Regions from separate parts of the Exiguobacterium sp. BMC-KP genome, predicted to be linked through region 1. Evidence: riboswitches for the same ligand, from Rfam matches in the RefSeq annotation. Region 1 holds a riboswitch; the other holds the start of a gene.

Region 1 (5,519 bases):
ATGGCACGGCTGATCGAAAGTTCCTTGCTTGAAGTCGATAAAGGTGTCCTTGAGGCAGCAGAAGCAATGGGCGCGACGCCATTCCAAACGATTTTCCGCTTCCTTTTACCGGAAGCACTCGGTTCACTCGTTCTTAACTTAACGATCGCGACGGTTGGGTTGATCGGGGCGTCAGCGATGGCAGGCGCGATCGGTGGCGGTGGACTGGGCGATTTAGCAATCACGTATGGTTATCAACGATTCGACACGAAAGTCATGATCATCACGGTCGGGATTCTCGTCATCTTAGTTCAAGGCTTACAGACGACAGGTAACATCGTCGCACGAAAAATTAGAAGACATTAATCAAGGGAGCGATTCAGCCATGAAAAAAGCAGTAGCGATTGGAGCAACACTAACGACGATTTTATTTGCCGGGTGCTCAGCATCGGGAGAAGACGAAAAGACGATCAAACTCGGGGTCAGCGGTTCGGATACTCAAGTTTGGGACTACGTCGCGAAAAAAGCAGAGAAGGAGGGCATCAAAATCGAGCTCGTCAAGTTCTCTGATTATGTCCAGCCAAACATGGCACTGGCTGAGGGCGAGATCGACGCCAATGCTTTCCAGACGATTTCTTACTTCAACGCATTCAAGAAGGAACATAAGTTGAAGCTGTCACCGATCGCAACGACTGTCATTGCACCGATGGGCATTTACTCAGATAAATACAAGGACGTCAAAGACATTCCAGTCGGTGGCAAAATCGCTGTTCCGAACGAAGCAACAAACATGGGACGCGCCCTCTTATTACTGCAAGAAGCAGGTCTAATCAAGTTGCCGGACGACTTTGACGGCAATGGTTCAGTCGATAAGATCGTCGAAAATCCGAAGAAACTGAAAATCGTCCCAATCGTTGCGGGGCAAACACCGCGCGTCTTACCGGACGTCGCTGCGTCGATCATTAATAACGGTATTGCTGTTGACGCAGGACTCAATCCGATCAAGGACTCGATTGTCCATGAGAACGAAACAGCCAAACCATACATCAATATCATTGCAACACGGACGGAAGACAAGAACAAAAAAGAACTGAAAAAGATCGCGTCGCTTTACCAACAAAAAGATGTCGCGGCTTTCATTAAAAAAGAGTATAAAGGCAGCTCAATCCCGACGTTCGTTCCACTAAGTGACATCGGCGAATAAATTCAAAAGGAGAGTGGACAGTATGACGACACCAGTACGCACGACATGGGTAGAGACGATTGAACAGGACATCGAACAAAAACGGGAATCCTATCTTGAGACGAGTCACCGGATTCATGCGACACCGGAAATCGGTAACGAAGAATTCTTTGCTTCGCGACTACATGCAGAACGCCTGACGGCTGAAGGCTTTACGGTAGAACTTGGCGTCGCTGGGCACGAGACAGCGTTCTTTGCGAAAAAGTCGAGTGACCGACCAGGTGCGACGATTGCTTTTCTAGCCGAATATGATGCGTTGCCAGGCATCGGTCATGCATGTGGGCACAACATCATCGGAACGACGAGTGTCGCAGCAGCGATTGCGCTCAGTAAAGTACTCGATGAAGTCGGTGGGGGTGTCGTCGTCCTCGGGACTCCGGCTGAAGAAGGGGGACCAAACGGCAGTGCGAAAGGCAGTTTCGTCAAACATCAGTTGCTTGAAGGGATCGATGCAGCCTTGATGGTTCATCCGTCGGGACAAACGCGGATCACCGGTTCTTCCCTTGCGGTCGATCCACTCGATTTTGCTTTTACCGGTCGTCCGGCGCACGCAGCGGCGTCACCGGAAGAAGGGATCAACGCACTCGATGCGGTCATCCAGCTTTTTAATGGGATCAATGCTCTGCGGCAACAATTGCCGGACGATGTCCGGATCCACGGGATCATCACCCATGGCGGCGATGCACCGAATATCATTCCAGAATATGCAAAAGCACGTTTCTTCATCCGGGCGACGACACGGGAACGACTCAATGCCGTCACGGAGAAAGTCAAAGCGGTCGCACAAGGTGCGGCACTTGCGACTGGGGCGACGCTTGACGTCATCGCGTTCCAAAATGAAGTCGACAACCTCGTCTTCAACCGGACGTTTGATCGTCTCTTCCAAGAAGAAGCAGAAGCGCTTGGCCAAGTCGTGCACCTCGACGAACGACCAGGTCTCGGATCGACGGACGCTGGCAACATCAGTCAAGTCATCCCAACGATCCATCCGTACATCAAGATTGGACCAGACGATCTCGTTGCCCATACGGAAGCGTTCAAAGAAGCGGCTCGTTCAGAAGCAGGGGATGAGGCATTGATTGCAGGAGCGAAAATCCTTGCTCGAACAGCACTTCGTGTCCTTGCCGATGAACGGACGCGCGGGGCGATTGCCCAAGAATTCCATGACCGGAAGAACGGCTATTTGTAAGTAAAAAATAACGACTGGACGTACTGATATCAAGTGCTCCAGTCGTTTTTGGGATGTAGTCGATCAGGAATTGGCGATGGGTGACAGAAGTGGAACGAAATCAAAAAAGTGACAAGACAGAAGCATTTCCGCTTTGTTTTCTTGAAAAAGATATGCTAGGCTAAAATTGTATAACTCAATAATCCAGTTCTTCGGGGTAGGGTGAAAATCCCAACCGGCGGTGATGCGATCGATTGATCGATGAGCCCGCGACCTGTGATGTACGCATCATGGCTGACTTGGTGAGATTCCAAGGCCGACGGTAAAGTCCGGATGGGAGAAGAACGAAACGACGCGATTCAAGCTGTTTTCTGAAAAAATGTTTTCAGGAGATGGTCTCTTTCTGCATGCAAAAAAGCAGAAAGCGAACCGTGTATTTCGTGAACCCTTCTATACAGACGCCCCTTTTCAAGGGGCGTCTTTTTTCATTTGAAAGGAGTGAACGCGATGTCACAGATGATGAGTTATGCCATGCAATTAGCACAGATGTTAAACGGACAAACAAGTCCGAATCCAAGTGTCGGCTGTGTCATCGTCAAACAAGGGCGTATTCTCGGTTTTGGTGCACACCGATTTGCCGGTGGTCCACATGCGGAAGTCGAAGCCCTACGGATGGCAGGAGAAGCTGCTCGTGGCGCTGATCTTTATGTGACGCTCGAGCCATGTAATCACCATGGCAAGACACCGCCATGTACGGAAGCGATTCTGCAAGCAGGAATCAAACGTGTCTTCGTCGCTACGGAAGACAAACATGCGATCGTCGCTGGTTCAGGAATTAAGCGGCTCCAGGATGCTGGTGTCGAAGTTGAGGTCGGATTATTACGACGCGAAGCGGAAGCACTGTACGACACGTTCTGGAAAACGATCGAACGAAAACGTCCGACCGTGACCGTCAAAATCGCTCAGACGATGAACGGGATCGCTGCGACGGGTGAACAGCGCTGGATCACATCAGAACAGGCGCGGACACATGGTCGCGCCATGCGTGGTCGCCATGATGCGATTCTCGTTGGAAGTGAGACAGTGCTCGTCGATGATCCGGCACTGACATTACGTACCGAAATGGGAATCGAACCGATTCGAGTGATCGTTGACCGTCGTGGTCGGGTTCCGGAGACGGCACAAGTCTTCCAGGATGGTAAAAATCCAACCTATTGGCTAACGAGTGTACCGCGCATTAGTCACGATCAAGTGACCGTTCTAGTCGGTGAGTATGAGACGCCGGAAGCGATTTTAAAGCGGTTATACGAACAAGATATCCGGAGCATTTTGATTGAAGGTGGACCAACGATCCAAGCAGCGTTCTTTGAAGCAGATCTTGTCGACCGAATCGAAGTTTACCAGGCACCATCGATTTTTGAAGGGGAGGCGTGGACCGGTCAACACGATATCGAAGATCGTTTTCAAATCGATCAGATCGAAACGGTTGGACCGGATCTTCATCTGACGTATATCCGAAAGGAGGAGACGCCATGTTCACCGGATTGATTGAAGAAGTCGGGACGTTAAAACGAAAGATTCCGCGACCGAACGGTTTAGCGCTTGAAATTGAAGCACACCGGGTGCTCGAAGGAACGAAGATTGGTGATAGCATCGCCGTCGACGGCATCTGTTTGACCGTCACGTCCATGAGTCCGACTGGCTTCACGGCAGATGCCGTCCATGACACGATTCGTTCAACGGCACTTGGCACATATCGTGTCGGGAGCCCGATACAACTTGAACGAGCAATGCCAGCAGACGGTCGTTTTGGTGGACATTTCGTCAGTGGACACATCGACGGGACGGCGCGACTGATCAGTCGACGACCGGACGGGGAAGCGATGGTCTATACGTTTGATGTCGGGTCGTGGCAAAAGTATTGTATTCCGAAAGGATCGATTGCGATCAACGGCACGAGCCTGACCTTACAACGTGTCACGCCGGAAACGATCTCGATTTCACTGATTCCGCACTCCCGTCAAGTAACGACGTTCGATCGATTGGCAAGCGGCGCAGTCGTCAATATCGAGTGTGACATGATGGCGAAACATCTTTATCATTTCACGCAACACGAGAAGCAGACGGACTGGGCAGCATTCTTAGGAGGCGACATGTAATGAATGGATTCGACTTGATTGAAGAAGCGATAGAAGATTTAAAAAAAGGACGACCGATCATCGTCTGTGATGACGAGGACCGTGAGAATGAAGGGGATCTCGTCATGCTCGCAGAACATGCGACACCAGAAAACATCAACTTCATGATCACATACGGAAAAGGGCTCGTCTGTGTACCGGTCAGTCCGCGGATTGCCCAGCGACTTGAACTCGCACCGATGACGGCGAACAACACCGATCCGCACGGTACGGCATTCACGCTCAGTATCGATCATGAAGAAGCAAAGACCGGCATCAGTGCCGATGAACGTTCGCTGACGATTCAACGGATGTTAACGGATGGACCGGAGCGTTTCAAACGACCAGGACACATCTTTCCGTTGATTGCAAAAGAGGGTGGCGTCCGAGAACGTCGCGGACATACAGAAGCAGGCATTGATCTTGCCCGTCTCGCGGGTAGTGACGAAATCGCCGTCATTTGTGAAATCATCAAGGAAGACGGCACGATGGCGCGCGTTGACGATTTACTTCTTTATAAGGAAGAACATGATTTAAAACTAATCACGATCGAGGCACTCGTCGCTTATCTTGAGCGCCCGTTGACACGGGAAGCGGAAGTGTTACTTCCGACGACGTTCGGAGCGTTTCGGATGATCGGCTATACGACACAAGACAAGAAGGAACATGTCGCCGTCTTGTCGGGTGAAGCGCACGACGGAATGCTCGTCCGTCTGCACTCAGAATGCCTGACAGGGGATGTCTTCGGTTCGAAGCGTTGCGATTGTGGTCCACAACTCGATGCGGCACTCGAGCGGATCGAGCGAGAAGGCGGAGCTGTCTTGTATCTACGTCAGGAAGGCCGCGGCATCGGTCTGATGGCGAAGTTAAAAGCCTACGAGTTGCAGGAACAAGGACTCGATACGGTCGAAGCGAACCATGCGCTTGGTTATCCGACGGACATGCGTGACTA
Region 2 (5,519 bases), 400 kb from region 1:
ACGATTCCGAACCCGTCTGATTTTCCGAGTGATCCGAGCATTCCGCGCAGTTTGATTTCTGGCAACTTCGGTAATTTTTTACCTTGCCACTTGGCTTGCAAGACATCAACGACTTGTTCTGCCTGATGTTCTGCGAGTTGACCACTTGGTGCATACGGTAGACTTGCGCAATCACCGATGACGAATAGATTATCGTATTCCGGTACATGATGGTGGTCTGTTAATTTGATTCGACCACCACTGTCCGCAGCAAAACCGAGATCGCGAACGACTTTGACCGGTTGTGTACCCGCCGTCCAAATCGTTAAGTCGGATGGGTACGTATCGTCGCCGTTACGCACGTCGTCTGCCGTGACGAGCGTGACGTTCGAATTGTTGATGACTTCAACGTCATGCTCCTCGAACCATTCTTGAACGTAAGAAGAGACTTTGTCCGATAAGAACGACAAGACGGATGGTCCGCGGTCGAACAACCGGATCGTTAAATCTTTCCGGCTCTCGTGCAGTTCACTGGCAAGTTCGACACCGGATAGACCAGCGCCGACGATTGAGACGACAGACCCTGGTGAGAGTCCGCAAATGGCTTGCTGTGTCTTTCGTGATTCTTCAAGTGTCTGGATGCTATATGTAAATTCTTGAGCACCCGGAATGTTATGGTATTTATCCTCGCAACCGAGAGCGATGATCAAGTCATCATAAAATAATTCTGATCCGTCCTGCAGATGGACCGTGTTCGTCTCGGGTGAGATTTTGATGACATGTCCATATTTATAGGTAAGATGTTTCCCCTCCGGAAATTCAATCCGGACATCCCGATCTGATAATGTACCTGCTGCGAGTGCATAATATTCCGTTTTGAGTGCGTGGTACGGTAGACGGTCAACGAGCGTGACGGCAACTTCCTCGTCCTTGAATCGCTCACAAATCCGCATTCCACCATATCCTCCGCCAAGTACGACCAATTGCTTCATAACGTAAAATCCCCCTTAGTTCCCCTAAATCAGTCTGACCTTGTATAATACGACATGAGGCAGGTCGTTTCCTGCTTGAAGGAGGAAAAAAAGTGAATCCGATTATTGAATTTTGTATTAGTAACTTAGCGGCTGGTACACAGGTCGTCATGGAACAACTCGAACGTGACCCGAATGTTGACGTCGTCGAATACGGTTGTCTCGGCTATTGTGGTATTTGTTCGCTCGATCATTTTTGTCTCGTTGATGGTGAGACCGTCGTAGGCGAAACACCGGAAGAGTTGCTCGAGAAGATTTACCTGAAAATCGAAGAGAATGAGCTGTGAGCATAGCTAAAAAATCCCCTCGTTCGTTTGAACGAGGGGATTCGTGTCCGTCAGCGGGCGCAGCTTTTCGGATTAAGCAGATTGTTGACGGCGCATCATCCATGGTCGTAGTTTCAAGAACAATGGAATGAAGAGTGCCGAGATAAACAGTGCCTTGATGACGTTAAACGGTAAGATACCGGCTGTGATCGCTGTCCATTTGACAGCTGGATCCGCCATATAGTCCATACCTAGGAACCATGCATACGCTGGAAGGATCAAGATATAGTTGAGGATCGCAAGACCAAGTGCCATCGTGATCGTACCAGCGACGAGACCTGTTGCGAGACCTTGTGTTGATTTCTTTTTGTGGTAGAACCAGCTGACAGGTAGTACGAATGCAACGCCTGCAGCGAAGTTAGCGAATTCTCCGACCGGAACACCACTTCCGCGGAAGATATAGTACAACACGTTCTTCAATGCTTCGACGATGACACCTGCGACCGGTGAGAACATGATCGCTGCGACGAGAGCAGGAACATCACTGAAGTCGATCTTCAGATAGTTCGGTAAGAACGGTAGTGGAAAATTGATAAGCATAAGAACAAACGAGATTGAACCTAACATTGACAGAGTGACCATTTTTTGTGTGCGTTTCATACGAGTATTGTCTCCTTTTGCTCGTTCCTCTCGATGAAGTATTGGCATGACTGCGACCATAAAGAAACCCCCATTGATGAAATCAACAGGGGAGAAGTCCGCATTAAATAAACCTAATCGATTATTGCAAAATCGATCAAATTCAAACTCATGCCGCCATCTTCTCCCATCCAGACTATACTGTCGGCTCCTGAATTACACAGAATCAGCAAATAGCGCCCTATTCGCTCGCGGGCTTCAACTCATATGAGTTGTTTACCGCCGGTCGGGAATTTCACCCTGCCCTGAAGATGGAACGATTATTTTATTGTACATACCATTTATACAACGAATTCAAGATGGTTTCAAGCAACTAGGTTTCGATTCGCTCAAAAGTTGCGTATACTAAAGAAAAGGAAGGTGATGACATGATCCATTTAACGGAGGCAGCAGCGTTACAAGTCCAGGACATGATGGCGCAGGCACCAGCAGATGAACGAAATCTTCGGATGCTCGTCCAAGGTGGTGGATGTAGTGGTCTGTCGTACGGAATGGGATTCGATCAACAAAAAGAAACGGATCTCGTTTTCGAACAGCACGGCGTGACCGTCATCGTGGACGAAAAAGATTATCCGGTCGTCAAAGGACTGGAAGTCGATTATAAACAGTCAATGCTTGGCGGTGGATTCACGATCACGAATCCGAATGCCATCGCAACATGTGGTTGCGGAACTTCATTCCGTACGGCAACGAATGCCGGTACACCGGGTGGTTGTTGATTGATACAATCGTGGACATCGTCCACGATTTTTTTATTGTCTACATACAGGAGACCTGTTCCGTTGACTCGAAATATTACAGAGAGTGAATGCTACTACGAATAGGGAGGGCTTCAGGATGAGAAAAGTATTGATCTTCGGGGGAACACGTTATTTCGGACGGCGCTTAGCGATTCGCTTAGCCGATTCGGGAGATGATGTGACGATCGTCACACGCGGCGAGCATACTCCACCAGTCGCGAAGGGCTTGACATTCTTTAAAGGAGACCGGACATCAAGCAGTACGATGAAGGACTTGAGTCAACAGCACTGGGATGTCATTTATGACAACATCTGCTTCACGCCGTATCAAGCCAAGCTCGCAATCGACGAATTTGAAGGAAAAGTCGGACGGTATGTATTGACGTCAACGATGTCTGTTTATGAAGACGGTGGAGCGAATATTACGGAACGCGCCTACAATCCGTTTCCCGGAAAATATGATCTTGAGAAGGAACATGGTTATGGGGAAGGAAAGCGCCAAGCGGAGAGTTATTTCTTCCAACGCGCGACATTCCCTGTGGTTGCTGTTCGTTTCCCGGTTGTCCTCGGACCAGATGATTATACGGAACGACTTGTCTTCCATATCAAACGGGCGCTTGACGGTCGTCCGATCGTTGCCGAAAACACGTATGCGAAGATGGGCTATATCTCAAGTTATGAAGCAGCAGCCTTTCTTGAGTGGTGTGGTCGTTCAGAGATGACAGGTCCGATCAACGCTGCGAGTGACGGGGTCTTATCAATTGAAGACCTGATGGATAAGATTGACCGTGTCGCAGGAACGACAAGCCAACTCGTTAGCAAAGGGGAGGACGAGTCGCCCCTAGCGCCAGAACGCGATTTCTATATGGACACGACAGCTGCGAAACAAGCAGGCTATCTGTTCCAACATATTGATGACTGGCTCGATCGTTTGATTGAAGAGGAGGTGCGTAATCACCAATGATGCAGTTGATGAAGCCAACCCTCGCATGGGAAACAGAGTACCGTGCCTTTTTGGAAGACTGGCGAAAGTCAGGTGAAACAATCGTACCGGAAGCAGTCGGGGATACGTATGAGCCGCTTGCTACCTATTTCGCGGAGCTTAAAGAAATGGAAACGACAGTCAGACCGGGTCTTGTCACGCATTCGACGTATTGGATGGTCGACGGGGAACGGATTGTCGGAGCGTTGAACTTTCGGCATGATTTGACGGAGAACTTGAAGTTGTACGGCGGACATATCGGATATGGCATCCGACCATCCGAGCGTCAGAAGGGGTATGCGACGACAGGTCTTCAACTTGCGCTTGAAGAAGCGAGTAAACGAGGACTGGATCAAGTGCTATTGACGTGTGGTGTTGATAATCTCGCATCACGTCGTGTCATCTTAGCGAACGACGGACAGGAAATCGAACCGACTGTTCGCAATGGACGCGAGACACGTCGCTTCGTCATTGCGTTATGAAGATTCGTGAAGCACGTCTTGAAGAGGCGTCGGCCATTGCTCGCGTTCATATCAACGCTTGGCGGGAGACGTATCAAGGAATCATCCCTGATTCTTATTTAGCACAGTTATCTTACGAGAAACGGACGAAACAATGGGAGCAGACGTTAGTCGACCAACGTGTCTATATCGCTATGTCAGAAGAGGAAGTCGTTGGCTTTGCGCAAGGTGGACCGAGTCGAAGTGATGCGCGTGAAGGGGAGTTGTACGCGATTTATGTATTACGGAGATCTCAAGGACTGGGACTTGGAAAAGCGTTGTTTCAACGTATTGCTTCTGACTTAGTAGAGTATGGAACTATGCAGGTCGCTGTTTTGCAGGATAATCCAGCATGTCGATTTTACGAGCGATTCGGTGGTCAGGTCATTGAGGAATCGATGATTGAGCGCGGTGGAGTGGAGATCGTGCAACGGGTTTACCGGATTCCAGTTCAAATGGATTGAAAGATCGTACGTATGAATCGTGCTTTTTCTTCCTGTAGGAGTCGAAGATATGGGGGCACGCCCTAGCGTAATTCTATGAAAATAAGAGGTCGGGCTCCGGTATGTATTCCGGAATCCGACCTCTTATCACTTATAGTCAATTACATGTATCTTAAGAATGATTCGTTACTTTTTCGAACAAGCTAGTTGAGTGTTGCGGGTGACGAGCAGATGGGTCGACGAGAAGTTTCGCCTGATTGACAGCAATCGGAGCTTCACCGAAGCCAGTTGCAATCAGTTTGACGCGTCCTTCGTAAGTCGCGATATCACCACAAGCGAAGACGCCGGGAATCGCTGTCTCCATCTTCGAGTTGACGCGAATCGAGTTCCGTTCGAATTCGACTTCCCATTCTTTCAATGGTCCGAGTGACGAGACGAAACCGAAGTTACAGACGACATCATCAGCAGCGACGACGACGACTTCTCCACTTTCAGCATGCTTGAACGTCATCGTTTCGATGTGCGTCTCACCTGTGACCGATTCAAGCGTATATGGCGTCATGACGTTGACGGACGAATCGTGTAACAGTTCGACCGAATGTTCATGGGCACGGAACTTATCGCGACGGTGGACGAGCGTGACGGATTTTGCAATCGGTTCAAGCATCAAGGACCAGTCGACTGCGGAATCGCCGCCACCAAGTAAAACGACTTGGCGATCCTTAAAACGTTCCATGTCGTTGACGAAGTAGTGCAAGTTCGTTTCTTCGAAGCGCTCCGCGTCAGCGACGCCGAGTGGACGCGCAGCAAACGAACCGTTTCCTGCCGTCAGAATGACAGTCTTCGTATAATGCTCGCCTTTGTTCGTGACGAGGCGGA

Evidence for each region. A riboswitch is a leader RNA that binds a small molecule or an ion and turns the genes downstream of it on or off. The one in region 1 is predicted to bind FMN.
Region 2: linked by a shared signal. The riboswitch ahead of ADM98_RS14545 (ECF transporter S component) and the one ahead of ribD (bifunctional diaminohydroxyphosphoribosylaminopyrimidine deaminase/5-amino-6-(5-phosphoribosylamino)uracil reductase RibD) in region 1 are both predicted to bind FMN.

The regions. Positions count from the first base shown of each region.
Region 1 covers NZ_LGIW01000015.1:2,093,413-2,098,931, reverse strand. The annotation lists gene ADM98_RS16460 (methionine ABC transporter permease) at 1-345, shown strand, start outside; gene ADM98_RS16455 (MetQ/NlpA family ABC transporter substrate-binding protein) at 365-1,183, shown strand; gene ADM98_RS16450 (M20 family metallopeptidase) at 1,206-2,411, shown strand; FMN riboswitch at 2,595-2,739, shown strand; gene ribD (bifunctional diaminohydroxyphosphoribosylaminopyrimidine deaminase/5-amino-6-(5-phosphoribosylamino)uracil reductase RibD) at 2,898-3,938, shown strand; gene ribE (riboflavin synthase) at 3,923-4,549, shown strand; gene ADM98_RS16435 (bifunctional 3,4-dihydroxy-2-butanone-4-phosphate synthase/GTP cyclohydrolase II) at 4,549-5,519, shown strand, end outside.
Region 2 covers NZ_LGIW01000015.1:1,692,332-1,697,850, reverse strand. The annotation lists gene ADM98_RS14555 (NAD(P)/FAD-dependent oxidoreductase) at 1-971, opposite strand, end outside; gene ADM98_RS14550 (YuzB family protein) at 1,064-1,297, shown strand; gene ADM98_RS14545 (ECF transporter S component) at 1,370-1,936, opposite strand; FMN riboswitch at 2,091-2,232, opposite strand; gene ADM98_RS14540 (HesB/IscA family protein) at 2,344-2,694, shown strand; gene ADM98_RS14535 (NAD-dependent epimerase/dehydratase family protein) at 2,813-3,679, shown strand; gene ADM98_RS14530 (GNAT family N-acetyltransferase) at 3,676-4,179, shown strand; gene ADM98_RS14525 (GNAT family N-acetyltransferase) at 4,176-4,661, shown strand; gene ADM98_RS14520 (NAD(P)/FAD-dependent oxidoreductase) at 4,813-5,519, opposite strand, start outside.